DNA from 3 places in the Ruegeria sp. HKCCD3925 genome. Region 2 is predicted to be linked to each of the others. Evidence: riboswitches for the same ligand, from Rfam matches in the RefSeq annotation. Region 2 holds a riboswitch; each other region holds the start of a gene.
The links. A riboswitch is a leader RNA that binds a small molecule or an ion and turns the genes downstream of it on or off. The one in region 2 is predicted to bind cobalamin.
Positions count from the first base shown of each region.

Region 1: it holds a riboswitch for cobalamin, as region 2 does, so the genes downstream of both, AC2TEM_RS05200 (DUF1636 domain-containing protein) here and AC2TEM_RS16250 (Rieske 2Fe-2S domain-containing protein) in region 2, are expected to answer to the same signal.
Region 3: it holds a riboswitch for cobalamin, as region 2 does, so the genes downstream of both, AC2TEM_RS12405 (DUF1636 family protein) here and AC2TEM_RS16250 (Rieske 2Fe-2S domain-containing protein) in region 2, are expected to answer to the same signal.

Region 1 covers NZ_JBWVBI010000002.1:35,417-45,614, forward strand. The annotation lists gene AC2TEM_RS05175 (UDP-glucose dehydrogenase family protein) at 1-604, opposite strand, end outside; gene AC2TEM_RS05180 (AAA family ATPase) at 1,186-4,188, shown strand; gene AC2TEM_RS05185 (peroxidase family protein) at 4,185-5,846, opposite strand; gene AC2TEM_RS05190 (catalase family protein) at 5,865-6,932, opposite strand; gene AC2TEM_RS05195 (hypothetical protein) at 7,052-7,207, shown strand; cobalamin riboswitch at 7,191-7,398, shown strand; gene AC2TEM_RS05200 (DUF1636 domain-containing protein) at 7,501-7,857, shown strand; gene AC2TEM_RS05205 (ABC transporter ATP-binding protein) at 7,854-8,639, shown strand; gene AC2TEM_RS05210 (ABC transporter substrate-binding protein) at 8,658-9,605, shown strand; gene AC2TEM_RS05215 (iron ABC transporter permease) at 9,607-10,198, shown strand, end outside.
Region 2 covers NZ_JBWVBI010000006.1:225,934-236,131, reverse strand. The annotation lists gene AC2TEM_RS16265 (DUF4345 domain-containing protein) at 1-377, opposite strand, end outside; gene AC2TEM_RS16260 (NmrA family NAD(P)-binding protein) at 406-1,233, opposite strand; gene AC2TEM_RS16255 (AraC family transcriptional regulator) at 1,371-2,366, shown strand; cobalamin riboswitch at 2,984-3,190, shown strand; gene AC2TEM_RS16250 (Rieske 2Fe-2S domain-containing protein) at 3,448-3,630, shown strand; gene AC2TEM_RS16245 (hypothetical protein) at 3,862-4,017, shown strand; gene AC2TEM_RS16240 (SRPBCC family protein) at 4,018-4,254, shown strand; gene AC2TEM_RS16235 (ferredoxin reductase domain-containing protein) at 4,591-4,872, shown strand; gene AC2TEM_RS16230 (hypothetical protein) at 4,963-5,226, shown strand; gene mntR (manganese-binding transcriptional regulator MntR) at 5,750-6,202, opposite strand; gene AC2TEM_RS16220 (cytochrome c peroxidase) at 6,319-8,172, shown strand; gene AC2TEM_RS16215 (phosphate/phosphite/phosphonate ABC transporter substrate-binding protein) at 8,172-9,032, shown strand; gene AC2TEM_RS16210 (ATP-binding cassette domain-containing protein) at 9,029-9,799, shown strand; gene phnE (phosphonate ABC transporter, permease protein PhnE) at 9,799-10,198, shown strand, end outside.
Region 3 covers NZ_JBWVBI010000004.1:458,264-468,461, reverse strand. The annotation lists gene AC2TEM_RS12430 (sensor histidine kinase) at 1-454, shown strand, start outside; gene AC2TEM_RS12425 (ABC transporter substrate-binding protein) at 433-1,431, shown strand; gene AC2TEM_RS12420 (class I SAM-dependent methyltransferase) at 1,556-2,167, opposite strand; gene AC2TEM_RS12415 (glycosyltransferase family 2 protein) at 2,160-3,167, opposite strand; gene AC2TEM_RS12410 (NAD(P)-dependent oxidoreductase) at 3,282-4,268, opposite strand; cobalamin riboswitch at 4,374-4,580, shown strand; gene AC2TEM_RS12405 (DUF1636 family protein) at 4,666-5,046, shown strand; gene cobW (cobalamin biosynthesis protein CobW) at 5,043-6,098, shown strand; gene cobN (cobaltochelatase subunit CobN) at 6,104-9,397, shown strand; gene AC2TEM_RS12390 (cobalamin biosynthesis protein CobG) at 9,394-10,198, shown strand, end outside.

The DNA.
Region 1 (10,198 bases), on a different contig from region 2:
TTTCTAGATCAGTGGTCAGGATCGGAAAGTCACGCAGATAAAGCGGGCGGTAAATCTCGGCCATGACATCCGCCGCTCGTTCGCTTTCGACCCCTACGACAACACGATCCGGGCGCATAAAATCATCAATTGCAGCGCCCTCGCGCAGGAATTCGGGGTTCGATGCGACGTCGAATTCCGCCTTCGGATTTGCCCCCGAGACAACTTCATGAACCTTGCGGTTGGTGCCGACCGGGACAGTCGATTTGGTTACGACAACCGTATAGCCGGTGATGGCATGAGCGATTTCTTCGGCGGCGGCCATCACATAAGTCAGATCAGCGTGCCCGTCCCCGCGTCTCGTAGGTGTGCCCACCGCGATGAACACCGCGTCCGCGCCGTCGACCGCAGCGGCCAGGTCGGTGGTAAAGGTCAGGCGGCCAGCAGCCACGTTCTTGGCCATGAGCACATCAAGGCCCGGCTCGTAAATCGGCACTTCTCCATCCTGAAGCATCTTGATCTTGCGATCGGATTTATCGACGCAAATCACATCATGGCCAAAGTCCGAAAAGCAAACCCCGGACACCAAACCGACATATCCGGTGCCAATCATCGCAATGCGCATTTATCGAATTCCTTCTTTTGGGTTTCGCCAATGGCGCATTTCCTGGTCTCTTTCAACCGCTGAACTAAGAGCTTTTGGGGCTCGATAATTACAACCGCCTAAGCATTGCCGGCTTGCTTTCGACAACAGCTCGGCACTTCTGAGGTGTTGCGGGCGATAGGGCAAAATCATCAGACTGTTTCTTGGCGACCGAATATGCTTGTTGTGGTGAATTGTTCAAGTACTGTTCGTGGCTTGAGTTGAACTGGCTATCTGGTCTCGGCGAAGAACGGCGTGTTGCGATCAAGATTCGTTGCCAGATCGGATTTCCGACGATGTCATTCGTTCGACCGCTGGCGCGCATTCTCAATCCTACATGTAATATCAGGCACTTCTTCGCTTCAGCAGGCGTTGGGCATAGCCAGAATGCGAAGCTTCATATAGTCTCACAATCAGTTTTCGTGGTGTCGAGCGGCGGTGCGAGCAATCTGTTAATTATTTTAAGGCTTCGCGATGGGGGGCATGTTCTCGTTTTTGGGTTCCGGGGAAGGCGTTGGCCTTAAATCTCCACGCCGCATGAGCGCCGGTCGCGGAGCGCGCTGATGGTGCTGCACCCCAACGGCCCGGAAACTGATCTTGGCGCGATGGAGCACCGCCATCTGACTGTCATGATGGTGGATCTTGTCGAGTCCACGGTATTGGCTCAAATGCTTGAGCCCGAAGATTTGCTGTCTACGACATTACGTTATCATAAACTGGTCGAACAAATTGCCGTTGAGTTCGGGGGCAGGGTGCTGCAGATCGTGGGCGACGGTATCCTCGTCGCCTTTGGTTGGCCTGCTGCGTCTGAAAATAATGCCGAGCGCGCTCTACGCGCGGCGCTGCGCATCCATACTGATCTGCCCGCAATGGCGGGTCCGCTCGATCTCAGGTGCCGGATTGGGATCGCATCCGGCGTAGTTCTTGTCGGGGACATCGCGCTTGGGACCAATATTCAGCCGGACGCGATTTTTGGATCGACGCTAAATCTTGCGGCACGTCTTCAGTCGTTGGCGACCCCCGGTGGAACAATGGTTTCTGCGGCAACACGAGCGCTTGGGGCCGAACAAATGGAGTTCGAGCCGCAAGGCGTTCAGAACCTCGCGGGGTTCGACCGGCCTGTTCCAGTTTATCGATTGACCGGTGAAGGCAAGGATCAGGCACGCCGCCATAACCGCACCCCGTTGCTTGGCCGCAAAGCCGAACGCGGACAACTCCGCCGCGCGTGGAAAGATGTGGAAGCCGGAAGAGGGCGGGTGATTCACATATTGGGTGAGGCAGGGATTGGCAAATCGCACCTGATCCGTGATCTGCGTTCGTCGGTCGGGCCGCAGGCATGGGTGACCTATCACTGCAGCCCGTTCCATGTCAGCACACCGTTCTTTCCCTTCATATCACAGGTCGAACGGTGGTGCGGCATCCACAATCAGGACGATATTGCCGCGCGTCGCAACCGGTTGTCAGAACATCTGAGCGATATTCTGGACGACGCGCAACTTCGCACGCTGTATTTCATTCTTGCCCCGGGCCCTGGCGACAGCGGGACGACCAGTGAGGACGAACTGCGCGCGCAGCTGAGTGACATATTCATCCGCGTCTACCAAAAACTCAGCCGAGAAGGGCCGGTGCTTGTCGTGGTTGAGGATATGCAATGGGTCGACCCATCGACCCTTTCGGTGCTGCGCGACGTGGCCGAGCATCTGACATCACTTCCCGTCCTGATGTTGATGGTTTCGCGGATGCCGGCGCCATCAGCGATCAAAGAGAGCATACCGTCTCTTGAGCAATTGTCGCTTCCACCGCTCGATGATGCGACATCGTCAGAACTGGCCAAGGCGGCCTCGGGTGAGCGCCTTGACGACCGCACCACGGCGCAGATTTTGGCGCGCGGCAATGGTGTGCCCCTTTTCATCAAGGAGTGCTCTGCCGCCATCGCTGCGTCGCCTGAACGTATCGTGGACAACATTCCCGCCACGTTGCATGACCTCCTGGCGCAACAGGTGGACGAGGTCGGAGAACTCCGACGTGCCGCGATCGAGGCCGCTGTTATTGGTGGTGCCTTTGGGGCGCCTTTGCTGGCTCAGATCAGTGAACTGACTGAAGACGAGTCCGAAGACGCGATCTTTGGGCTCGCCGCCACGGGTATTTTGCAACATCTGCCCGGCGCGAATGACGACGCCGAAATGATATGGCGGTTCCGCCATGAATTGGTGCGTGAGGCGGCATATCAAAGCCTTGTGCGGGACCGTCGCATTCATTTGCATCGACGCACGGCAGAAGCCCTTGCCGCCCAACCGGAAGCCGCCCGACAGCCTGAACAAATAGCGCGGCACTGGGAACTGGCCGGTGAAACAACGAAGGCGGTGGCCGCCTGGTCGGAGGCCGCGCGGCTGAACCTGAGGCGCCACGCAAATCGCGAAGGGGCTCAGCATGCCCGAAACGGATTGCGGCTGTTGGACGAGTTGCCCGCAGACCAACGCGATAAAGCTGAATTGAACTTGCAATTCCTTCTGGCCGCTGCCGAACGCGTGCATGTCGGTTATGGTGCCGAGCCCGCAATCGATGCCTTTGGGCGCAGTTTTGAACTGGCTGAAAAGCTGGGCGACAGACGTACTCTTGTGCGCGCGGGCAGGGGTCTGTTTACCGCTGCAATGGTCAAAGGTGATTACCAGAACGCCGAGCAATGGGGGCAAGCGATCATCGATGCGTATGACGATCACCACACCCGAATGGTCGGAAACTACATCTGTGGGGCCGCGCTATCCCCGCGCGGTCGGTTTCAGGATGCGGCAGCAGCTCTGGAACAAGCGGCGTCTCATGCGGATGCGCATCGCGCCGAAGCTGGAAACAGCCCCGATATTGCAGCCGTGATACAAATCGAGAGTATGAGCGCGCTGGTTGACAGCTTTCAGGGCAAAACTGAGGCGGCACTCGCCAAAGCCAAGCGGGCAGTTGACGCCGCGATGGCGTCGGGCCAGCCCTTGATCATCGCAAATGCAATGCATTGGTTGACCGAAATCCACATGCAGATGGACCACCCGGATTATGCGCGTATGGCCAAGGCGCTGAGCGCGGCTGTTCAGGACAAGGGCGGCCCTTATTACCAAGCTGTTGCGACGGCCCATCTTGCCGGGGCTGCCATCAGAACCGGCGAGGCCACAGAGGGCGTGGCCATGCTGCAGGCCGCTTGGGGAAGGATGCACGCAACGGGTGCCGAGGCGGCTGGCGTGCTCGTCAACGCCGAGCTCGCACGGGGCTATCTTGCTCTGGGTGAGATTCAGAAAGGGTTGGATGCGGTGGAGGCTGGTCTGACATGTGCAGAAAACACTGACGAGCGGAACTATGAGGCTGAAATCCACCGGATAAAGGCGGCTCTTCTACTGGAACAAGGTAGTCCGTTCGACGCGGCTGAGGCGGCTTTGCGTGAAGCTATAGCCGTGGCAAATGATCAGGGCGCGGCGCTGTATGAATTGCGCGCGCTGAGTGATCTTGCCTGCATCCGGCCAGCCGATACGGAAGTTGCCGCGCGGATTGCTGAGCTGGAAGAGCGCGCGGTCGCGTCTTAGGTCCCGCCGGGACGTCGACCTAAAGTGCAGTCTTCGGGTTGCAGGTCCAAGCCAACAAAACGCGCCACCTGCGAGAATGACGAAGTTTTCTTCAACAACTGAAAACCTTTCTCTGAAAAAGTCTCAGCCGAGTACAAGTTTTTGGACACCATCGGGTTGTTCATAAGCTGCGTGATTGCGTCATACGCCACCATCGATGTCATCAGATCGCCCATGATCACATCGCCCTTGTGCTGTTCCGCAAAGAGACCAGGGAACAACTCGACCCTATTGACGTCGCAATAAAGCCGGCTCAGGTCGGCAATCAATTCGTCCGCATACGGCTGATCACCAACCATCTCAGTAAAGCTTGAATGCGGTTTGCGGCAGAAATGATGACGATAAGTGTTCAGCGACGGAAGACGCGCCTTACGCGTCAGGGCAATTGTAGCTTCGACAGGGGCAGGAGCACCGGGCGCAGGCCTTTGGAACAGGAAATCGGGCGTGTTGCGCAGCGACATGCGGGCCGCAGGTTGGCGCGACAATGATCGGATCATTTCCGCCAAGCCCGTTTGTTCGACCAGTCGTGGATTGAATCTGAACCCCTCCGGGCCAACCTGTGCGCCGTCGATTATGAATCGCTCGGGGATCATCGAATGCCAGCGGTAGAGCAAATTGAACTCAATCGCGATCTGGTTGGAATGATGCCACGGTTGCCAGCGATTGACGCCAACAGGCAGTTTGAATGGCATATTGGCGATGTGGGCGATGTAGTCCTCAAGCACAAGCTTGATCAGCAATGCGATCAAGGTGCAGCGTGTGGTCTGGAACACACGCTCTTTGTCCCAGCCTGATATGCCGCGCTTTTCGCGCCACAACAGATCGGCAAAGGTGTTATGGGCGCGCAACATCAGTGTATTGATCGTGATATAGCCTATCGTACCATTGCCATTATCGAGCCCGGTTGCATGAAAATCGAGCAGTAGCTGGTCGATTGCGTGATCGCTGAGACCCGGATGCGCCCGTTTCACCGCATTCCACAGCTTGCAGGGATCGTGCAACGGCTTTCCGCAATTCTCGCCAGTGGCGAGACTGCCATCAAAAGGGGGTGCTAGCTTAACACCACCGGATTGGTTTTTTTGAAACAGCTTCGGAGCCCACATCTCGCCCTGTGTATCCAGACGAAAGGCCAGCCGGTGCGTTAGTTCATTGGTATCGGGATCGCGTTCGCGCAGCATGTCGGTCTGAAAATCGTTCAGCCCGTAGATTTGGCACAGATCGACTTCGTGGTTCGAATCCGTCTGATCAACCGGTCCTTTCGCCCCAAAGGTGCGAAGGAAACTGTCGGTAAACCATTGTGCGGCCGAGATAAACAATAGTGTCGATCCTTGCGGGCACATCAAGGTAAGCGGGCTGCCATCCATTTGTGTCCGTCGGCGAAAGAGATCAGCAACTTCGCTTTCCGACGGCAGGACGGGTGAGAGGTCTTCTGGCGTCGTATGCCGACCGATCCAGCGATGGGAAAACACGCCGGGCCATGTCGTGTAGTCTGCGCCCATTGTATAGGGCCGCGGTCGGTGGATCTTCGCGGCGTTTGCAAGCCTGATCGCGGCCAAATAACTCGTAACGGGTGGGGAGATCTTGAATCCGAGTTTGATCAGATCATCAACGTCCAGCATCAATACATCTCCGTTTGGTCATCGGTTCGGGAACCGGGCGCGGGCCAGGCTCAGATAGGTTCTGAGCCGGATCGCATTAATCGGTCCTAAAGGTTCGTGATCTGCCGTGACACGCCAGGGCGAGAAGCTCATCGCGTCGCCATTCTGCGGATCAAATTCTGCACCTTTGGGAATCGTGATATCCGCCACGGGCGTGACGGTATGATGGTACGGATCAAGAGGTGCATCTGGTTGCGGATCGCATGCCCACCGGATGCGATTGTCTAGCACATCGAATTCGTCGGCCGGGCGCGGGGGCTCAATCACACACAGCTCGAAGTGATTATCTCCATCGGCCACGTCTTGCCGCAAACACTGCCCGATCCCATCTGGGTCGTCTACCGGATGTGCCGGAACTTTTGGTTTAGCGCTGCGGGCTAGGTATCGGACTGTTAGATCGGGGCCCAGCCGATACGGTGTTGTCGACCAGAAATGGACCTCAAAAGGCGAGTGCATATAGTTCGAGGCGAAATCACTCGCGACGCGAAACTGACGCTTGCCTTCACGAGTGAGGAAGGCTCGAAATCCTGCGCGCAGCCCTTTGGTGATCAACCTAAGGCTCCATTTTCGTCGCCCTTTGATCGCGTGCTGGACCGCTTGTAATGTGGCGACAAGCCTGCCCAATCGCTCATATTCATCGGGGACGTAGCTGGGAAACACATCCTGATCGACCAATACAAAATCGAACTCGTCGCTGAGTTGTGTGGTCCCCAGATGCGCAAGTGCTTCGGCGTCGATCAGCTTGGGGCCAGGCACATCAAAAAGCTTGATCGCCATCCCGTGGGCATCCGATTTCCGGTCATCCAGATGCGCGCCGTTGGAAAAGCGAAGTGCGGCTGAATAGGCTGCGGGCTGTTCAAACAGGCCGTGACGGAACTGTTCTGGTAGATCGTTTCTGACGGTGAATATTGCAGCTACACACCCGTGACTGCGCCCATGCTGAGCCCTTAAGCGATGGCCTTTCCACCGTGCTACGGCCTCGAGATTGTGGTCAATGACATCATCAACAATATCCGGCGGCAATGCGTTTTGCGAAACATGTGTCAAAGAACCGTCTCCTTGGATAAACCCAGGCAATGATCAAACAGGGGTAAGGTGCTGACAAAGCTAAACCTCTAAATTTGTTCAGCTTACCTCAGATTGTCTAATTTCCAAACACACCAACTATGGACAACCGTGGCCAGACAAATTCGGCGCGCAGCCCAAGCTATTCGGTTGGTGCTTCGGACACGTGGTTGGCGGCGCTCGATCCTCGACCAGAGTTGGGTGCCTTCGACTTTATCATTGACGTGTCCGGTGTTCTCGGGCACTCAATCGATTGATGGTTCCCGGTGGCGTTGCCGCGGGATGAAAAGGGAATACGGTGAGGCTTGCCAAAAGGTGCCAATTCCGTAACTGCCCCCGCAACTGTAAGCGGTGAGCAAGGCCAAACAGCCACTGGTCCACAGGATCGGGAAGGTTGGCCGAGCGCGGACCCGCAAGTCAGGAGACCTGCCATCAGATGTTTAACCAACCCGGGGCGGGGCGTCCTGGAAGGAGGCTTTGATGGCGCGTCAATCGCGTGTTTACATTGTCGGCAGCTTCCGCATGCGCTTGGAAACAAGTGGAGTGGACCATGCCAGATACGCCTGATCATTTCATTCTAGTCTGCGAAAGCTGCGCTGAAGGGCTGCCCCTTGATGAAATTTGCGATGCGTTGACTGGGAAATTACCTCGCAGTTTTGCGATCCGCGCGTCGTCTTGCATGGCAGGCTGCGATAGTCCCAGAACGGTTGGGTTCCAGGCCGTAGGAAAGGCGCAATACCTTTTTGGTGGCATTCAGACCGCGGATGAGGTGCAGGCGCTGGCTGAGTTTGCAGCGCAGTATCGTGAAAGCCCGGATGGCTGGACAAATGCCACTGATCGCCCGCAGGCGTTGTCCAATAAAACCCTCTCGCGCATGCCGCGGATCGAACAGGGGGCATCGCAATGACGTTGCCACCCTTTCTGATTGCCGAAAACCTTGAGTATTATGCCCTTAACGGAGATGTCCTGTTGCAGGGCGTCTCGTTCGAGTTGGACGAGGGTTCCATTCTAGCCATCGCCGGCCCGAACGGGGCGGGGAAAACGACGCTTCTCAATCTGTTGTGCGGCGCTGAGCCGCTGGCACTTGGCGATGTTCGGATCAAAGGACGCAGTCTGAAACAGCTCACGGCCAAAGAGCGTGCGCGCATGATTGCAGTGGTAGGTCAGCAGGAACTGCCCGATGGACGCTTGGCGTTACGCGATTATGTTGCGCTGGGGCAAATACCCATCCGTGCGGACCGCTCTGCCGAAGGCCACGCGCAAGAGCTGGACCGGATTTTAGACCTGACCGGTCTCGCCAATCTCGCGGACAAGCGCATGGCCCAACTGTCCGGAGGCGAACGTCAGCGTGCCCATATCGCTCGTGCTTTGGCGCAGAACCCTTCGTTGCTGTTTCTGGACGAACCGACCAACCATCTGGATCCTGATGCAAAAGGGCGGATGCTGTCTTTGGTCGCCGAGCTTGGGATCACCGTGGTCATGATCGTACACGATCTTGTCATGATCCCCGAATTCGCCACACACGTGGCGCTGATGAAATCGACCCGCATGATCGAGTTTGGGTCGGTGGACAAGGTGCTGACACCCGAAAGAGTCCGCGAAACTTTTGGCGTTGATTTCCTCTGCTTTCTCCACGAAGGCCGCGTGATCCCGGCGCTTGATATTCGAAGAACTACAGTCTCAACTTAGTCGAAGGAACACACTGATATGAAATACATCTGGCCCGTGGCGTTGGCCACCGCCATGGCAAGCGGTGCTGCTGCGCAAGAAGTCACCGTAGACAACTGCGGCGAACCGCTGGTTTTTAATACCGCGCCCGAGCGCCTGGTTGTGCATGACATGAACATGACCGATATGGCCTTTGCATTGGGTCTGCAGGACAAGATCGTCGGCCTGACCGGCATCACCGGCTGGTACAAGACCAGCCCTGATTTTGATGCCCTGCGTGGCGACATCCCCGAGCTTGCGCCAAAATATCCGACCGTCGAAAATTTGGTGGCGGTTGAACCCGACCTGTTCTTTGCCGGTTGGTACTATGGCATGAAGCCGGGTGGTGATGTGACCCCAGATACATTGGAACCGTTCGGAATCAAGACCATGGTTCTAACCGAAAGCTGCGTCCATCTGGACAAGGATCGCCCCGAAGCCAGCATGGATCTTCTATTTGGCGATGTGTTGCGCTTGGGCAAGGTGATGCAAGTCGAAGACAAGGCCGAGGCTTTGGTCTCGGGCTGGAAAGAGCAGCTGGCAGCGATCGAAGCCAAGACTGCTGAACTGCCCAGGCCCCGCGTCTTTCTTCTGGATGGTCCTGCAGATGCTCCGTTTACCGCCGGTAAATTCGCGATTCCCGATGCGATGATCGCAGCCGCCGGTGGTGAAAACGTCACTCATGACATGGACACGAGCTGGGGCCGCACTTCGTGGGAGGCCGTTGCCGCATCGAACCCGGAATTCCTGGTTTTGTTGGATTATCAGACCGGCAATGGCGCCGAGGACACCTTCAAGTTCCTGCAGGAACATCCCGTCATGTCCCAGACTGACGCCGTCAAGAACGAACGCTGGATCGGATTGCGCTACGAAGAGCTGACGCCGGGACCGGCAAATATCGAAGCGATCTCGAAGATGGCGCGCGCGATGCATCCGGGTCAGAGCTGATATGGGCCGATTGGGCCTGACATTGTTGCTGGGGGCGGTCGTTCTGGCCGCCCTTTTGCTGATTTCCACAATCTACGGCACAACCTCGATACCTTTGTCCGAGACCTTCACCGCGATCTTGCGCGGTACCGGGTTGCAGGACGGAGAGATGTCGCCGCTGCATAGGATCGTATTCGACCTTCGATTGCCCCGCGCGTTGTTTGCAGCCGTGATCGGTGCCGGGCTGGGCATCGTTGGCGTGGTGCTGCAAACGACCACACGTAATGACCTTGCCGATCCATTTCTGTTCGGCCTGTCCTCGGGTGCGGCAGCGGGGGCGGTGTTTGTAATTACCGTGACCGGAGATATTCTGGGTTTCTGGACTCTGCCTCTGGCTGCCTTTTGCGGCGGTCTTGTGGCGTCGGGCATCGTGCTGGCGCTGGTTCATGGGCTTCGCACCAGCGCACCGGAAAAGCTGATCCTTGCGGGTCTGGCTGTGTCATTTTTGTTTTCGGCCATCACCAACTATCTGATCTTCGCCGGTGATAGCCGCGCCGCCCATTCTGTCATCTTCTGGATGCTGGGGGGGCTGGGCCTGGCCCGTTGGGAGACGT
Region 2 (10,198 bases):
TTGCTTGCGGCCCACAAACACATCAGTCCAAGTACCATCTCTATCCCAAGAGCAGAAAGGATGCTGTCCGATGGTCGTCCATCAAGCATAATGCTGACCACGCGCCCCGCGGCAAAGGCGAAGAACACAGTGGCTCCAAGCCAAGCTGACGTCTGGGCCATCTTTTGGTATCGCGCTCCCGACAGGATGATCAGGCCAAGTGCAGCCAGATTGGCAGCAGGTGCGCGCAATTCGCTCATCAAGTTCGGCTGCGGCGAAATATCAATGCCGTAGCTGGAGTAAAAGGCCAGTGGGGCCAGCGTGATGATCAGCCCCAGGGTGGCTGCAACAAGACCCGCCAACCCCAGGACAAGCCTGCGTTTTAAGTCAAACGTCATGATTGTGTTCCTTTGTCGTCAGACCGACTCATGCAGCTTGTGTCCAAGCGCCAGACTTTGCGGCTTCATCAGCAAAATCAGAGAAATCGCGCGGAGCTCTCCCCAAGGCACGTTGAACACCGTCCGCAGTGTTCGCATTGCGACCATCAAGCGTTTCCCTCGCTATGTCAGTAATCACGTCAGCAATCATCTCTCCGCTCGCGTTGATGATTTCCGCATGGAAGTCTTCAAACGAAATCGGCACATATTGCACGGTTCTACCCATTGCGCGCGAAAGCTCGGCAGCCATTTCGGCAAATGTCATGAGACGCGGCCCTGTAACTTCATAAAGCTCGCCAGTGTGTCCTTCCTCGGTCAAGGCGGCGACGGCAACGTCGGCAATGTCGTCCACGTCGATAATCGGTTCACGCACGTCACCTGCGGGCATGGGCAACACACCGGCCATTACCGGCTCCAGCAATGCACCTTCAGAGTAGTTTTGCGCAAACCACGCCGCACGGACGATCGTAAAGGGCACACCGGAGTTCCGAACAACCCCTTCGGCACGTTCGGCATGAAATTCTCCGCGACCTGTTAACAGCACAAGTCGCTGCAGTCCTTTTTCTCGAGCCAATGCCGAAAAGGCCGCAACTTGCTCGACCGCGCCCGGAAAGGCGATGTCAGGAAAATAGGAAATATAGGCGGCAGAAACACCGTCCAGGATTGCGGGCCATGTCTGCGGTTTTTCCCAATCAAATGGGGTTTTGCTATTCCGCGATCCACGCCGAACTGCATGGCCGCTGTCTTCAAGGCGCGTCACGATACGTGATCCGGTTTTACCTGTTGCGCCAAGTACGAGAATGGTTTGCTGTGTCATCGGTCATCTCCGTAAAATCAGTCAATGACCCCAAAATAGGTAAGCACGAAGGACGAAGAAGTCTGCATTGTCCTGACTTTTTATCCATTCATCCAAATACTGTGGACAATTGGGGAGATATCGAACAGTCTGGTGCAGTGAGCCAGATCAACCCCCATATTCCCGACCCCCATGCACTGGCGCAGCCAATCGGTGATCCGCTCGGGGAAATTCTTCATCTTCTGAAACTGACGGGTACATTCTATTGCCAGTCGCGCATGTCTGCGCCTTGGGGCGTTTCTATACCGGGTTTCCCCGAAATACTGAGCTTTGCGGTCATTACGCACGGGCGTTGCTTTATGAGGGTCGGAGAAGATGTGCCGTTTGAAGTCGAGAAAGGCGACTTGGTTCTGATGACAAATGGCGCGCCAGTTGGGTTCTCCAGCTCAAAAGACACCCCACTTTTGAAACTGGAAGAACTGCCCATACGCAAGGTGACCGAGCTCTACGAAACGCTAGAGCACGGCGGCGGTGGAGCCGAGACCGGAATCATGTACGGGCTCGTCAGGATAGATCACGCGGCCAGCGGCATGTTGATGGCCTTGCTTCCCGACGTACTCAAAATCGATCCGTGGGAAGAGGATGCAGGGAGCTGGCTACAAGCAACTTTGCAATTCATTGCAAGAGAGGCGCGTGAATTACGACCGGGCGGCGAAACAGTGATTACACGCTTGGCCGATGTGGTTGTCATCGAGGCTATTCGCCGATGGTTGAACAGTGCGCCCGACGCCAATCGAGGTTGGCTGAAAGCCGCCAGAGACCAACAGATTGGCCGCACCATTGTTTCCATTCATCGCGCACCTGCAGCAAACTGGACAGTCGAGTCTCTTGCACAGGTTGCAGGTATGTCCAGATCGGCATTTTCCGCACGGTTTACCGAACTCGTCGGTGTGCCGGCAATACAATACCTCGCAACTTGGCGAATGCATCTGGCGCGGGAACGATTAATTGCTACCGATCAACCAATCTCGCAAATCGTGGCTGAGATCGGGTACCTATCTGAACCTTCTTTTAACAAAGCATTCAAACGGGTATTTAAAGTGCCCCCGGGGAAAATCCGCAGACTACAATATGAGGCGCAAGGCGGCTATTAGACAATAATTGACACGTGTTGCAGCAAGCTTGGTTGCTTTGGGTCCAGGAAGGTCTGCTTCGGGCGCATTGCGGTAATTCTCTGTAAGAAGGATCAATGACGCCATTAGGCGGGATGAATGAACTGTGCGTTTGGCTCAACTAAGAGGGAATAAATCAGCCAGAGAATGATTTGCCTAACACCCGTTCAAGGACTTAGGCAGATTGTTAAAGTGCCATCAAACAACTCAGTGTTGCTAGTGGCAATTACTCAAGCCGCAATCTCTCGATGGTGCAATACGCAATTAAGTCGGCGTTCGGGCGGATAGCATCAACAGCGTAACTCAACTAATTTAGAAACAAGCAATCTTCGAAACGGTCGGAGGTGCTTAACTCGCTTCTGTCACTATCGCACCATATACAAGCGCAACCTCGATTTTTCCCGACCGAAAACTCTGTTTCTTGTTAGCTTATACATTCTGCTGCGTTTGACAGGTGCTTGAGTACACTTGCCAACTTGAGAACTAATTGATGATTGGATGTAGGAGAGTAACACACGCAGAGAGTAGAATATGAGTAAATCGATGTCTGGTTTGCGTCGGCAAATGTCGCAAATATTTCAGTGCTAAAGTGGATCGGGAGTATCTTGTAAACGTGAAGTGCCACTGATTGACTCTCAGCCAGCGGAGAATTGGGAAGCCGGTGTAAACCCGGCACGTCGCCCGCAATGGTAAGGAAGTTCAGGTTCGACAATCAACCACTGGGAGGAGGATCCCGAGAAAGTGTCGCAACCGTGCGCAGTAAACCCCTTTCAAATCCAGATACCAGCCTCACAGATATATCAAACTGCGGGAAGCGGTGGAGGCACGGGTTTCGAATGTGCTCTTCGCTCGCTTCCGGAAGGCTCCGCTTTTCATCTGCCCAAGCAATGCCCCCAAGGCACGGCGGGAGAGCTTGAAATGAATATATCTAAAGCCTGTTGCGCGTCGAAACCCAGACTACGCTCTGGAATAGGCGTTCTATTCCGACCCTAAGATCTATCAGACCGACTTTGGAATCAACGATTACCACGATTGGCTATTTGCAGTACCGGCTTGTGAACTGGTGAAAGCTGGCGATTACATTACGTGCAACGTGGGTGCACACCAAGTTATTATTGTTCGTAGCGCCGACAACAAGAACCGGGCATTTCAGAACACGTGCCCTCGTCGCGGCTCTATCATTTGCAAGGCCGTAAAAGGCAACGCGCCGAAACTAGTTTGCCTGTATCACCAATGGACATATTAGCTTGACGTTTCTTTACAGTGAACCCACGACATGGGGCCGGGTTTCGATACGTGCGCTAATATCACGCGCGCCTATCTTGCGCCGTATGATGTTGGGAATGCCAAGTTCGCTTTCGAAAGCTCAGTCATCGAGAACGGCAACTGGAAGCAGCTTTGGTTAAACAACTTTGAGTGCTAGCATTGCGGTAGAATCCGTCCCGCTCTGTGGCTAACTTTCCCCGACGATCCAGGCGTGAAAGGGGGCGAAGGTGGTGAGACTCCGGTGTATATGCAGGCAATCTTTGACTGGTGTCAGGTTGCAGGCATACCTTCGCAGTTCTACCTGAATGACGACGGCAAATACCGTCTGGCGCGTATGCCGCTGAAAGAAGGAGCTGAAAGCTATTAGATGGACGGAAAGTCCGCCGTGCGCCGCTGGATGGGCCAGTCGGTCTTTGCAGATACGGTATCGCTTTTGAGATTCTACTATCCGACCACGTGGAAACACTTCCTTGCGGATCACTCGATTGCTTTCCGAGTCACTCCGATCAACCCAACAGAGACTGAGGTCACTACCAAATGTTTGGTCAACAAGGACGCGGTTGAATGCGTAGGCTACTACGTAAAACAACTGACCGAAGTTTGAGTCGCCACGAATGACGAAGACCGGCAAGTGGTTGAGGACAAACAGCAGGTTATCAACGGCCCGGCTAATGTACCCGGTCCGTATTCACTCATTCAGGAATTCTGCGTGCTGCAGTTTGTGGATTGGAATTGCAAAGCATTGTCGGCCCGCCTGGTACCTGAAACGATAGAGGCGGAGTAAGAGTGATGAAAGATCTAAACACGCTCTCTTCGGCTATATGGCAGGATAGTGGAATTCTAGAATGCGTCTCTGTCAAGCCTGAGTTGCCGAACACCAACAGTTTTTTTGTTCCGCGCCCCATCTCGGGAGCAGTTTGCCTATAGCCTCGGATAGTTCTTGGCGCTCGAGATCCCAGCGCCGAACCAGATCGGAGGTTTCGTGCAATATGCCTATACGATATCGTCGTCGATGTCGCGGTCACGGTTGACCACTATCACCGCCAAAGCGCAAGCCGACAGTATCGGAACGTGCCGGATGCTAGACAACCTTCGACCCGGCATGCGCATCAAGGCCATTGGGCCTGTGGGTTTGGTTCCCAACGCGCAAAGCGCGATAGGCAAGTACCTGTTCATTTCGGCTGGCTCGGGCGTCATCCCGATGATGTGGGTTACAGCGTGAATGTGTGACGAAGGCCACGATTCGCATTTAGTCTTCATCAACTGTGCCAAACGTCTGTCCTAGATCTACTTCCGCCAGCGGTAAGAGCAGATGGCCAGCCGCACCGAAGGTTTGGACCTGAAATTCGTTGTGGAAGAGCCGGATCGTTACTGCCCATTGACGGGGTATTCTTGGAATAAGGCTTTTTTCGCGGCGCTCAAGAAGCCCAAATTAATCCAAATTAGGCGCGGCGCGATGCTTGCATTCGACTATTTTTGGAAACCTTGCTTCCGGGCCACTCCCCACGTTCGCAAAAAGATCGGGATAATGAGCAGTATCGCGTCATATCTGACGTTTGCTTCGGCGCAGAATTAGACGGTCCATGCGTCCGAAAACTTGGATTTAATGGCGGCAGTTTCGAACCTTTGCGGCGATGCTGATGCCGTATCTGACGGGACCCATGTTCGGCAATCCAGACTAGAGAGGGAATTACCCTTTAGAATAATATCCAGTTAATACTGCAGAAAGTTCATTGAACTGTTGGTTCATTGTTTATGCTGATAACATCAATATCCTTCGTGGCCTTGAATTTGCCCTGCCCAATGCTGCATGGAACAAGCTTTGCAACCAGTTTGGGTGAACAGTGCAAAAAATCCGCAGAGGAGGCTTTTGCTGCAACCGAATCTAGAAAAAAGGCCGGGAACGGAAATAAATACACGCAATCTGAGCCAGGGAACTGGGTCAGTCTGCATCAGTATGAGCTTTTGGGGTCAGCAAGGTGTTGCGCCTGGCTTCAACCATCGGATGGCGACATAGCCTAGCCGCAAAATAGGATGGAAGCTCTCTTTCTACAGTTAACTCTGCAAAATTCCACCTGAATATATGACGCTTCTAAAATCTATTTGATTTGGTCGGCGCTCTCAACGAACCCTTTAAAAACTGCAAGAGTCTCTTCGCTTACATGATGCTCAATACCTTCAGCATCATGCTCTGCGACTTCCTTTGAAACACCCAAGGCGATCAGGAAATCCACGACAATTCGGTGACGCCTTCTACAAGCTTCCGCCAATTGACGCCCGGCATCGGTCAGTTGAAGTGAGCGGTAGGGAATTTGTTCTATGAAACCTTCTCGTTTCAAACGGGCCAAATTCTTCGAAACCGTAGGTTGGGTTACGCCCAACCGCTCGGCTATTTCGACCGGGCGCGCCGAGCCATTCTGGTGGATCAACTCCGCAATAAGTTCAACGTAGTCTTCAACCATTTCGCTTTGGTGGGCCTGTCGCACAGCCTCAAATCCACTCGCCTGAGTGTCAATAGTACGATCTGAATCTTGCGGTGTCGTTTCAGTCATCGGCTCACGATTAGGTCGGTAATCCAGTCACTAGTGTATGCACCTGAAAGCCGAACTTGACAATGAGCATGCCTTCATCAATAAATTAGACAAGGCTAACTTTAATAGACAGAGCTATGAAATATCTAATAGCGTCCACACTTCTTTGCGCATTGCCAGTGATCGCCGATGCCACGGCGATTGAAGAATCTCCTTGGGCTCCGCGCGCTGCCGCGTATCGACTGACCTTGTTCATGGGAAATCTAACCCCGGTTCCCTGGGATGAAATTGAGAGGAGTTGGACCTCGCCCGCACCTGGCAGTGACATTCAGGTCGCTCCATTGTCACGCGTTTCCGACAAAGAGGCGCTTGCGATCAACCAAGCTATGCAAGCCGAAGATCTCCAGGCGCTGTTCGAAGCAAGCACAATTGCCATTGCTGAGGGAATCCTGCGCCATCTGGATGTCGCAAAGACCGCGTTGGGTAAGCCTGAAGCGGCACGCGAGGTTGCACAAGCGGCAGCTCTGTTCCGCGCATTCGAAGATGGTATCAAGGCTGCGGATGCGTCGGCGGCTCGCGATCTGGGCCGGGCATGGCTGGTTCTGAACTCCACCCTTGGCAGCGCAGGAGTACTGGGCAATGGTGCACAAACGGTGGATGCCGACCAATTTGCGGAGGCTCAGGCCATTGTCGCTGCCTATATTCGTGCCAACTATCTGCCATCCGAGTATGCCCAACGCGACAAGTTAACACCGCTGCCTGAAACAGTTGTGCTTTCCGGCGAACAAATCACAATGCCCGCCACGCTGCCGCCAGGGTCGAACATCGGAGATCAGGCGCAGCTGCCGCGGCTGGTTCTTCAGTTTGAAGAGGCGGGTGAGGATGAAGCCAATCTACCGCTGGTGGCCTATGGCGATATGCTGTTCGACAGCCCTGAAATCTTCGGCGGCCCGGCGCGCGAGTTAGGCATCGCCTGCTCGACCTGCCATAACCGCTCCGACGTGAACCGGGATTTCTTCATTCCGGGCCTGTCATCCCATCCGGGTGGGATGGATGTGGACGGATCCTTCTTCAATCCAATGTTCAATGACCGGACCGATGATCACTTGGACACGCCTTCCATGCGCGGCATCCGCTTTACCGCACCTTATGGCCGCGACGGGCGCGAACCCAGCCTGCGCCGGTTCATCCGAAATGTGATTGTGACCGAATTCGCGGGAAAGGAACCAACGCCGTTCCAACTGGATGCGCTGGAAGCCTATGTCAAACAGTTCGACTTTCTTCCCAACCCAAAGATCGATCGGTCCGGTAAGCTGACGGATCTGGCGTCAGATGACGCCAAGCGCGGGGAGGTGCTATTCAACACCAAATTTGCCGGACTTGGTGACAAGTCCTGCGCTTCGTGTCACACGCCTGACCGTCAGTTCCGCGATGGTCTGACCTACGACATCGGCAGCGCTGAACCACCATTCCCCGGCGGCACGGCTTCTGCGTTCGAAACCCCGACGCTGCGCAACGTCAATTTCACTGCACCTTACATGCATGACGGATCGCTGCCGACGCTGGCCAGCGTTGTTGACTGGTTCAATGATACCAAAAATTTGGGTTTGGACGAAGCACAGCGCGCAGATCTGACGGCCTACGTCGAAGCTGTTGGAGACGGTGAAGAACCCTATCAAGTATTCGAGGGTCGCAACAGCGTATTCCGCTTGTCCTGGGAGGAGCTGACAACATTCGCCAGCACGCTCGATACCCTGCTGCCGATGCAGGATGCCGAAAACATAGCGGTTCTGATCGACACGGTAGCTCCTGATCTGGCGGCGGATGCCAGTGTCATGGTCAATCAGAACGCCAAGCCCGAAATCTACGAATTCGCCGCGATCCTGCGAGCGGTTGGCGATGCCAGCGCCGAAGGTAACTGGACCGAAGCCACCCGCCAGTGGGAACTGTTCAAGGCCATGCAGGCCGAAATTGACGAGAGGATGTTCTGATGTTGTCGCGCCGCAATTTTCTGGTCGCTGCAGCCGCATCTGCAGCCCTGCCCGTAATGGCTGCAACTGACCGGGGGCTGAAGCTGGCCTTCATCCCGCAGGAGAACCCCGAAAAGCTGTTTGGTGACATCAACGTCATCACCGGCTGGCTTTCAGAGCAGATGGGCGTCCCGGTCACGGGGTTTGTCACGTTCGACCACGCTGCTGCCGTTGAGGCGCTGCGCAACGGTGATGCCGATATCTCGTTCATGGGAGCGTTGCCCTTTGTGTTGGCCGAAGACCAGATCGGCGCCGTACCGCTGTTGTCCGAGGTATATCGCGGGCAACCCAGCTATTCGGGCCGGGTCTTCGTTCGGCGTGACAGCGGAATCGAAACGTTGGCCGATCTCCGGGGACGTGACATTGCCTTTTCCGATCCGGTCTCGGAATCCGGTTACATCTATCCGCTTGATCTGTTTGTGCGCGCCGGGATGTTTTCGGGCACGGGCGATGCCGACAGTTTTTTCGGTCAGAAATTTTTTGCCGGTGGTTATCAGCAAGCGATGCAGGCCATGGCCAATGGGCTGGTCGATGCGGCGGGTGCGAGCCAGTATGCAGATCTCTATCTGACCCCGGATCAGCAGGCCGAGGTCAAGGTGCTGGCGGAATCAGAACAAATTCCCAGCCATGCAATCATTGCCCGCCCTGATCTGGACGCCGGGCTGCAGGCAATGTTCATTGAGACCATGCTGCGCCTCAACGAGAGTGAGAACCGTCATCTGTTGGCCTACCTCTATGGCCCCGACGGCTATCTTCCTGCTAATCCGTCGGTTTACGAAGGCGTGCGCGAGACTGCGCGGCGCTATGGGTTCCTGAAATGAACCCTATAGTTTCACTCAACGCGGTATCGCAGCACTTTGCCAGTGCGGCAGCTCTTTCAGATGTTTCGCTGTCGGTGCAGCCCGGTGAAAGCGTCGCGCTACTGGGTCCTTCGGGTGCGGGCAAATCAACGTTGCTGGCGTTGTTGGATGGTCGTTTGAGTGGATGGCAGGGCGAGGCACAGGTGCTGGGCAAGCCACTTTTGGCAACAGGATTTCCATCCCGCGAGGACCGTGCCAATACTGGCTTTGTCTTCCAGGAATTCGCCCTGGTTGATCGGCAGAGTGTTTATCAGAATGTGATGAACGGCCGGATGGCCCGGATGAATATCTGGTCCTCACTCTGGGGTCGGTTCCGGGAAGAGGACCATATGTGCGTGACACGGGCGCTTCAGGATACGCGGCTGTCCGATCTGGCAAGCCGCCGTGCCGATCAGTTGTCGGGTGGACAACGGCAGCGCGTTGCGATTGCCAGATGTCTGGCACAAGAGCCCGAGTTGATCCTTGCGGATGAGCCCGTTAGCAATTTGGATCCTGCTCACGCCGAACGCATTCTGAGCTTGATCACCAGCTCTGCACGTAGCCGCGAAATCGGCGTCATTTTCAGCTCGCATCAGCCCGACCTGTCACGCCGCTTTGCTGAGCGCATCATAGGCCTGCGAGATGGCGTGGTTTTGTTCGACAAACCGTCGGCTCAGTTGACCAGCGGGGACATCGATGAACTGTATCACGGTGCCGGTGTCACATCGGGGCTGCGTGTAGTCAGTTGATGGGCCGATCTGTCATTTGGGTCATGCTGGCACTGGCGATCCTATGGTCGCTGACCAGCGGGGATATGGGATTGGGCAAGCTGCCAGGCGCGGGCCCCCGTCTGGCAGAGTTTCTGGGGCGCATGATCCCACCTGACCTGTCCGTTTGGCGCGAGGTTCTGACGGGGCTGGCCGAAACACTGAGGATCGCCATTCTGGGAACATTGTTCGCTGTGATCCTGTCGGCGGGACTGGCCGTTCTGGCCTCTGAAACTATGGTGCCACCAGCGATCTGGCGTCCCGTCCGTGCCTTGCTGGCGGTTATCCGATCGATCCCGCTGATCCTGGTCGCTATGCTAATGGTGGGCGCTGTTGGGTTGGGTCCACTTCCCGGAATATTGGCAATCACATTTCACGCGA
Region 3 (10,198 bases), on a different contig from region 2:
CGCCGACCATCTGGAGCGCGAGGATATCGATCTGGTGACTCTGATCCGTGAACTTGTCCAGCGCTTGACGCCCATCGCTGAAATGAAAGACCTTTCGCTTGCTTTGAGCGGCGATCCGCAGGTCATGTATTCGGGCGACCCCATCCTCATCCAAAATGCGGTGCGGAACATGGTAGACAATGCGCTTAAATATGCGCCAGCGGACAGTACCGTAGTCATCGATGTCGCAGGGTCACCCACAGCCCGGATCACGGTCAGTGACCAGGGGCCAGGCTTTCCGCCAGATGAAATCGAAACGCTCACAAGACGTTTCGAACGTGGTCAGAACGCGGCGGGAACCATCGGATCGGGCCTCGGGCTAACCATTGCCCAGGACGTCGCGGTCGCCCATGGCGGCACGCTGGTACTGTCAAACAAAGCGGAGGGCGGCGCATGCGTTATCTTGTCACTCTGATCCTGTGCCTATTCGCCAGCGGCGCAGGGGCTCAGGATTGGGAAGACCGACAAATATTCAACGAAAGTGCCGACGGCCCCCGACTGCGGGTCATTTCCAGCACCGATACCGCCCTGTTTGCGCCGCTGATCGAGGATTTCGTCGCCCAGAATCCAGCGATATCGGTCGAATATCTGGTGACCGGCACGGCCGATATCGACCGACGCGTCCGAGCCACGCCAGAAGCGTTCGACGTTGTCGTTTCCAGCGCGATGGACCTGCAACTGAAGCTCGCGAATGACGGATATGCGCTGGCGCTTAACGATCTTCCGCACCCCCCTTGGGCGCAATGGCATCAAAGCCTGTTCGCCTTCACTTCGGAACCCGCAACCATCGTTGTCAACCGCACCGCGTTCGAAGGACAACCAATGCCGCAAACGCGGCAGGAACTGATCGAAGCGCTGCGTGCCCGCCCGGATGATTTTCGGGGCAAAGTCGGCACTTATGACGTGCGCCAGTCGGGATTGGGCTATTTGTTCGCCACGCAGGACGCCCGCGCCTCGGAAACCTATTGGCGCTTGATGGAGGTTTTGGGCGGCCTGGATGTGCGGCTGTATTGTTGTTCGGGCGACATGATTAACGACCTGGCGGATGGTACAATCGCGGTGGCCTACAACGTGCTTGGCAGTTATGCGGCGGTACGAACAGAAGGAAAGGATGCCCTTCAGATCATTCTGCCTTCCGATTTTCAGACGACGATGATGCGAACCGCCATGGTAACTGGCAAAAGCCGCTTGCCGGAGGAAGCGGAAACCTTTGTCCGGCACCTGACCACGCTGAATCCGGAATCACTGGCAGCACTGCCACTTCTGGACACGCAGGACTCCACGACCGAAAGCGCAGCGATAGCGCTGGACCCTGCGTTGTTGACGTTCCTCGATACGCTGAAGCGCAGAAAGTTCCTGTCTGCCTGGGAAAGTGCCGCTATTCAAAGATGATCGGACTTAGACAACAACCCTATCCGTCATCGCTGAACTTGTTGCTTAACACTGTTGACGCTGGAAGACACTAGCCAGCCTGGGTTACGTCGCACGAATCTATAATCAGAAAAATGATCTCGGCTCAAAGTTTCTCGACGGCCACCTGCGCCCCCATGATGGCCTTGAGCCGCAGCCCCGCAGAATTTGCCCCGAGGAATTCGTGGAACGCACGCATCACGTCATCTTTCCACCAACCGCGCCTGTGATAATCGTCAAGCATGATTACGCCGCCTTCGATCATCTTGGGCAGCAAAGCATCCAGATCCGTTTTTACGCCCTCGTAGGAATGGTCGCCGTCCAAATAGGCAAACCCGATGCTCTGATCTTCAAACAGGCTTAGCGCCGGTCGCGAATAGTCGCGAATGATCGAAATTTGCCCCTTGGCGATCTCGGTGCTGTATTTACCCGTTACTGCCTCGTATATTCGATCCATATCCTTCTGCGTGCGCGCTCCGGCAAGCGAAGCACCGCCATCTGGGTCTTGCTGTACTTGCCAGGGATCGATGAGGCACAATTTCGAGGGCTGCAGCTCTTCCAGCAGAATCCGCGAAAATTCGCCCTTCCAAACGCCAATTTCAACGCTCAGCCGTCCATGCGGCATGGTCTTGAGCATTTCGCGCCGCAGGGAATCCTTCCGCTCGCGCTGCTCAGCTTGCTTCTTGCGGCGATCCTCAGCAGATACAGCTTCACCCATAGACGTCTTCTCCGGTTGAGGAATTTTGCAACGCTTCAACCAGATCAACCCAGTCCGGTCTGGCTCTCAATTCTTCGGCTTTCGACCTGTGCCACTCACATGCTTGGTGATGGAGGTCTGCCAATTGCGGATCTGCCATCATCTCAGCTTTGATGTCGTGCATAGCCGGCATATGTTCCAGAATTGAGCGATCCTCAACATCATTGTGGTTCATCATGAGCCAGTATTTGAGCCCTTGATCCTGCCCCACATGATTGGTGCGCCCACGGTCGCGCTTGACCAAAAAGCTATCAGTGCTGCGCACAGCATAATGATGAATGCGCGCGAATTCATGGCTGAAACCACGCCATGCTTTCCATTTCACTTGGTCTGCTGGGTAGAGGTTCCCGCCCGAATCCCGCCACAACACGCCTTCGTATGGCGCGTCAGGGTTCGGTGCATCTTCTGGATTGATCCTGGGACGATGCGCGCGAAAACGGCTGAATTTTCCGTTGTTGCGGAACAGCGTTTTGAACCCTTTGGTCCGGTGATGCGGATAGCCGTCTTCCGTGGCGGCCAGAAAGAAAGTCTCAGGTACAGGTCGATCAACGAAATCGTTCTGACCCGCGTTTCCGAACATGCGCCAGCAGATCGAGATCGCATCCGCCACGCCGCTGGCCTCAACGAGGCTTCTTATATCACTATTGGGCAAACGGATATTGATATACTCGTCCACATCCAAACTTAGAATCCAATCCGATGACAGATAGCTTGGGTGATTCCGCGCAAGCGAAAATGCACGAACCTGCGGCGCGGCGCGCGGACCCAGTCTGTTTCGTTGGTGGTGAGCCCAGCCAAGCGCTTGCAACCGTTCGCCCATGGCATCGGTACCATCAGCGCAATCATTGGTATAAATCAGAATGTCATCAAAGCCGATTGCGTGGTTGTAGGCCACCCAATCGATCATGAAAGGCCCTTCGTTTTTCATCGTTGTTACGATGAGAAAGGTCTCATTCGTCATAAGTTGTTCTCTTGCCTGTGCCGGTGTCGGACTCCTGTCGACCTATTTAGAATAGCACCAGAATTTTGTCCAACCAGGTCGCCAGACAGCCGCAATGCTTGCCGATTAATCGATCTACCGATTCTGCGGGATCACCTCATAACCCGGTTCTTCTGGCTCGTCGTCCAGCATCTCGGTTGGGAACCCTGGCGCCTGGATCTCCAGTCCGGTCGCGTCCTCTAGCCGCCTGATGATGTTCGGGGACAGTTCACGCTCACCATATCGCGCGATGCCATCTTCGAAAATCTTGATCATCAATGGGTTTATCTCCAGAGGAACTCCGGCACGGTCGGCGACCTCCTGAAACAGACCGATATCTTTTTTCACCAGATCCATGGTGAAGGAAATATCGCGCGAGCCGTTCAGGATGACCTGACTTTCGGTCTCGTGCACGAAGGATGTGCCTGACGATATCTTGATCGCTTCATAGGTGGTTCCAAGGTCCATACCGGCGGCCTTGGCTGTCACCAATGCCTCGGCGCAGGTGATCAGGTTGGCGGTAGCCAGATAATTGGTCAACACCTTCAGAACAGAGGCCGAGCCCAGATCGCCCGTGTGCAAAATGCGCCGCCCCATGGTGGTCAGGAATGGCAGGATACGTTCAAAAGTCTCACGATCACAGCCTGCGAAGATCGAGATATTACCCGTCGCTGCCCGGTGACATCCGCCGGAAACCGGGCAATCCACCGCTGCGCCGCCTCGTTCGATGACCATTGCGCCAAGGCGTTTGACTTCGGCTTCGTCAGTGGTCGACATTTCCATCCAGATTTTGCCAGGGCCGACCTCTGGCAACATTTCCTGCATCACCGCATCCGAGGCCGCAGGAGAAGGCAAACAGGTTATAACAGCATCGCAATCGCGCATCAGTTGCGCCGGGCTTTTGGCGGCTTTGGCACCCTTGGCGACGAATTCGGTCACCAGATCCGGGTTCAGGTCATGAACCGTCAGATCGATACCGTTTCGTAGCAGCGATCCAGATAGCTTGCCCCCTACATTCCCCAGCCCGATAAACCCTACTTTCATGCGCGGTATCCTCCTGTTCGCATCTTGCTGCCATGCCAGCACGTCGTTGCAGAAGTATCATGCCGCCCAGCGACCCCGACAGGTCGCTTTTTATCCGCTTTTTCACGGATCGGCGCGACTCGCTTGACAAGCAACCCTGCCCTGCCGCATGTCCCTTTCGTTGGTGTCTGCGAGAGCAGATGAAAAGGGAATGCGTCAGCGGTTTTTGCCGTCAAACGCAGCCGCCCCCGCGACCGTGACCGGAGAGGGTGCCCAAAGCCACTGGCAGTATGGCCGGGAAGGCGGGACATCCGACAGAGGCCTCCTCTGACATCCGCAAGCCGGGAGACCTGCCAACGCCCGAAGATGAAACCGGACGGGGTGTTCCGGTGTGGGGCTGTGATCGGCCCGCATGAAACCCCGTCCCCCACGAAGAGGATTTGGGGGGATGAGAGACATGACCGAGACCGCACCGGTCGAACTGCTGGTTTGCACTACCTGCCGTCGCGGGCTGCCTGTCGAGGATGACGCCCAGCGCCCCGGCACGTTGCTGCACAAGGCGCTTGAACAGGCGGGCCTGCCCGAAGGCATTACCTTGAAAGCTGTGGAATGCCTGTCGAATTGCGATGAAGGCTGCTCGATCGTGCTACGCGGAGGACCGGATCGCTGGACTTTCGTGTATGAGCATCTGAACGAGATCGACCATGTTGAAACCATCGTCGAAGGCGCAGCCAAATACCTCGCCACCGAGGACGGTTTGGTCAAATGGCGCGAACGTCCCGAACATTTCCGCAAAAACTGTGCGGCCCGCATTCCCCCGATTGGAGCCCTGAAATGAGCAATCTCGAGAAACTTCCCGTCACTGTGATCACCGGCTTTTTGGGCTCGGGCAAAACCACTTTGGTGCGACACCTGATGCAGAACCCGCAGGGCAAGCGTCTGGCGGTGGTCGTCAACGAATTCGGCGATGTCGGCGTCGATGGCGATATCCTGAAGTCCTGCGCCATTCCTGATTGCCCCGCAGAAAACATCATGGAACTGGCCAATGGTTGCATCTGCTGCACCGTGGCCGATGATTTCATCCCGACCATTGAAGCCCTGATGGCACTAGAGCCGCGACCTGATCACATCCTGATCGAAACCTCCGGTCTCGCCCTGCCAAAACCGTTGTTGAAAGCGTTCGACTGGCCCGATATCCGCTCGAAAATCACCGTCGATGGCGTGATTGCTCTGGCCGATGCCGAGGCTGTGGCCGCTGGTCGGTTCGCTCCAAATGTCGAGGCGGTGGATGCGCAACGCATGGCAGATGACTCGATTGATCATGAAACTCCCTTGTCCGAGGTGTTCGAGGATCAGATTTCCTGCGCCGACATCATTCTGCTGACCAAGCCCGATCTGGCTGGCCCGGAAGGCGTTGCGAAAGCGAAAGAGATCATCGCCGCCGAAGCGCCCCGCCCCATGCCCGTGGTCGAAGTGGCCGAGGGTGCCGTGGACGTCCGCGTCGTGCTGGGTCTAGAAGCCGCGGCCGAGGATGACATGGACGCGCGTCCCAGCCATCACGACGGCCATCACGATCACGAGCATGACGATTTCGAAAGCATCATCGTTGAACTGCCCGAGCAAACCGATCCGATTGATCTAGTCGCCAAGATTGAACGATTGGCCAACGAGTTGAATATCCTGCGCGTCAAAGGCTATGCCGCCGTTCAGGGCAAGCCCATGCGCCTACTGGTTCAGGCCGTCGGTGCGCGCGTGCGTCACCAATATGACCGCCCGTGGGAGCCCGGCGAAGACCGTCGGTCGCGCCTTGTGGTCATTGCCGAGCATGACGATATCAAAGAGGCCGAGATCCGCGATATCCTCGTGGGTGTTACCGAGGCTGCCGAGTAAGACCTATGCACGTCGTCTTCCGCGAAAGCCATGGGCTCGAAGAAACCGAGACCCCGACCGATCTGGGCCAGAGCCCGGCGGACCTGGTGGTGCTGTCCTTTTCCGACAGTGACCTTGGCGCTTTCGCGGCGGGATGGCATCGTGGAGGTGGGCCTGAAGGACGCATGCCAACGATGCGGCTGGCCAATCTGACGGCGCTGAAGCATCCCCTCTCAGTCGACACATATGTCGAGCAGACACTGGAGGGCGCAAAGGGCATCCTGATCCGTCTAATTGGCGGTGTGCCTTATTGGGCTTACGGACTGCAACAGGTTCTGGCACTGGCGCAGGCCAACGGAATTGCGCTGGCCGTTCTGCCTGCAGACGGGCGCGAGGATACACGGCTGGACGACTACTCTACCCTACCCGTCTCGACCCTGCGGCGGCTGGCGCATCTCTGCGACACCGGCGGAGAGGTCGCGGCGCAGGCCGCTCTGGCGCAGATGGCACTGGCTGCTGGATTGTATGCAGGTCCGGTCATGGGCGCGAAGACCATCCCCGAATGCGGCGCCTGGTGCCCGGATCGCGGTGTGATCCCGGCAGAAAACGCTCTGTCAGGTGATACGAAACGTATCATCGTGACCTTTTATCGCGCATACCTGACCTCGGCAGATACCGCCCCAATTGCGGCGTTGATCCGCAGCTTGCGGGCGCGGGGTTTTGAGGCCGTCGGCCTGTTTGCCCCGTCGCTCAAAGCACCAAATGCCGCCGATTGGCTGCGCGAGACTATTGTGGCGCTGAAGCCTTCGGCGATCGTGAACGCCACCTCATTCTCAGGCAAGGGCGCATCAGGCACCTCACCTCTCGATGTGGCAGAGGTGCCGGTCTTTCAGGTCGCGCTGGCCACGTCACGCCGCAAAGCGTGGGCCGAAGCGGAACGTGGCCTTTCACCAGCTGATCTTGCCATGCATGTGGTCCTTCCGGAAGTGGACGGGCGGATCAACGCGGGCATCGTATCCTTCAAAGAGCCGGGCAAACGCGACCCGCATCTCGAGTATTCTCGTTTCGCTCATCGGGCTGAACCCGAACGGATCGAAGCCATCATCAACCGCATCTCCGGCTGGCTGAACCTTCACGACAAACCCAAAGCGGAGCAGGTTCCGGCGCTGGTACTATCGACCTATCCCGGCAAAGACTGGCAGATGGCACATGCAGTGGGTCTGGATGCGCTGGCCTCGGCTGAGGCAATGTTGCTCGATCTGCAAGGCGAAGGGTATGACACCGCGCCTGCCGAGCCGATTGCTGAAACTCTTCTTGATGCCCGGATTTCATGGCCGCTAGAGGATTATCAGGCGGCGCTGGCGGCGCTGCCGGAAACACTCCGCGCCGATCTCAATAAGGTTTGGGGCACTCCCGAAGACGACCCTGCTTTCACAAATGGCGCGTTCCACTTCACTGCGCTGCGTCGCGGAAAGGCTCTGATCGCGCTGCAGCCCGAGCGCGGCACACCCGAACTGCGCGATGACGACTATCACGATCTGTCGCGCACACCGCGCCACGCCTACGTCGCCTTTTACTTGTGGCTGCGCAAAGGATTGGTCGCGGATGCGCTGATCCATATCGGCGCACATGGCACGCTGGAATGGTTGCCGGGAAAATCAGTCGCCTTGTGCAACGAATGTTGGCCCGAGGCGTTAATCGGCGATCTGCCGGTGATCTACCCCTTCATAGTCAACGACCCCGGCGAGGCCGCGCAGGCCAAGCGTCGGATCGGGGCGGTTACGTTGGGCCATATCCCACCCCCGATGAAGGAAAGCGGCACACCAGATCGCATGGTGCGGCTGGAATCGCTGTTGGACGAGTTCTCGAACGCGGACGGGCTAGACCCCAAACGCCGCGATCGCCTGCAGGAAGATATCCGGGACGAGGCGCAGGCGATCGGGCTGGAAAGCGATCTTGGCCTCGATCAGGCCACCTGTACCGCTGAGGCGATCACGCGCATTGACCGATTTGTCTGCGACATCAAGGAAAGCCAATTCGGAGATGGGCTGCATATCTTTGGGCGCGTCCCCGATGTGACGGGTAATTTCGACGCTGCCCCCTCAGCCCAAGCTGAACGCTCTGCCCTGATTGACGCTTTAGCGGGCAAACGGATCGAGGCCGGGCCGTCCGGATCCCCCTATCGCGGACGTACGGATGTATTGCCGACCGGGCGGAATCTTTTCACGACCGACCCGCGCTCGGTTCCCACGCGCGCGGCCTATACACAAGGCGTCAAGCTCGCTGAGGAACTGGTTCGGCGGCACCTGCAAGAAGAAGGCGACTACCCCAAGGGCTTGATCGTCGATCTATGGGGTTCGGCCACTATGCGCACAGCGGGCGAGGAATTCGCCCTGGCGCTGCACCTGCTGGGGGTGAAGCCGGTTTGGGATAAAGGGTCTGAGCGGGTCTCGGGCATCGAAGTGTTGCCGATCACCGATCTCAGCCGCCCGCGTCTGGACGTAACATTGCGCGTCTCAGGTCTTTTCCGGGACGTGTTCCCGACGCTTTCGGCGCTATACGGTCAGGCTGTCCGCGCATTGACCAAACGAGATGAAGCACCCGACTGGAATCCTTACGCCGGTCAGGAGCCTGCGGCGCGGGTCTATGGGCCAGCCCCCGGCAGCTATGGTCTGAACATGACTCATCTGTCCGAAACCTATACGGATGAGGCACGCGTGCAAGCGGGTGAGGCTTGGCTTGATGCCAGTTCCTTCGCTTTGGAAGGCGAGCATATAGCGCAAGATAAGGACGGTATCTCGCAACGCGTCGCCAACGCCGACAGCTTTGTGCACCTACAGGACCTGACCGAGACGGACTTGTTGCTGGCCAATGATTATGCAACGCACGAGGCCGGATTTGCTGCCGCCAAGAAAATCACTGGTGGTACTGCGCAGCTTTATCATCTGGACAATACCAACCCGGACAACCCGCGCGCCCGCACCCTGCCCGAGGAAATCAGCCGCGTCGTCTATGCCCGCGCCGCCAACCCGGGATGGATTGCCGGAATGCAGCGGCACGGGTTTCGGGGTGCCGCTGAAATCGCGGCGACGCTGGATCATATGGCATCTTTCGCGCATCTGTCCGGCACAGTCGCACCGCATCTGTTCGATCTGTACCACGACGCCACGCTGGGCAATGAAGAGGTCGACGCCTTCCTGCAACAGGCAAACCCGCAAGCACATCAGGCCATGCAGGATCGGTTCCGGGCACTGCTGGAGGCAGGGCTATGGCATACCCGCCGGAACTCGATCCGCGCCGACCTGGAGGGGTTGGGATGAGTGCGCCCATCGTGCAGGGCTGGTGCCCCGGTGCCCATCGCCCGATGATGTCCGGTGATGGGCTGGTCGTGCGTGTGCGCCCTCGGCTGGCGCGCCTGGATGCCCAACAGGCGATAGGGCTGTGCGAATTGGCGGAACGGTTCGGCAATGGCACGATCGACCTTACCAACCGCGCCAACCTTCAGCTGCGTGGAGCAAAGGAAACCGACCATCAATCCTTGTTGGCCGCGCTTTCCTCGCTGAACCTGCTGGACGCCGAACCCGGAATCGAAATTCGCCGCAACATTCTGGTCTCGCCACTCTATGAAGCCGGTGATCTGACCGCTCGGCTGACACAGGAATTGATCCAGCGTCTGGCCGAGCTTCCGGATTTACCTGCCAAGTTCGGCTTTGCCATCGACACAGGTTCCGAGCGTTTATTGGCCGATGACTCGGCGGATATCCGGCTTGAACTCGGTTCGGGCAGCCTGATCCTGCGCGCGGACGGGGCCGAAACCGGGCGAGTGGTGTCGGAAGCTCAAGCCATCGACCAAGTGATCGCGTTGGCGCAGTGGTTTGCGCAAACCCACACAACCGAGACCCGCCGCATGGCGCGGACCGTTGCCACATATGGTTTGCCCGGCGAGTGGCAAGGCAGCGCGCCCGGCCCCATTGGCGTGCCTCTTCAGCCGGGAGCCTGCGTGCAGGGGACACTCTATGGCGCTGCCTTTGGGCAGCTACCGGCGCGGCAACTCCTTTTGCTGATCGAAAACAGCAACGCCACTGCCCTGCGGGTCACACCATGGCGGCTGTTCCTGTTGG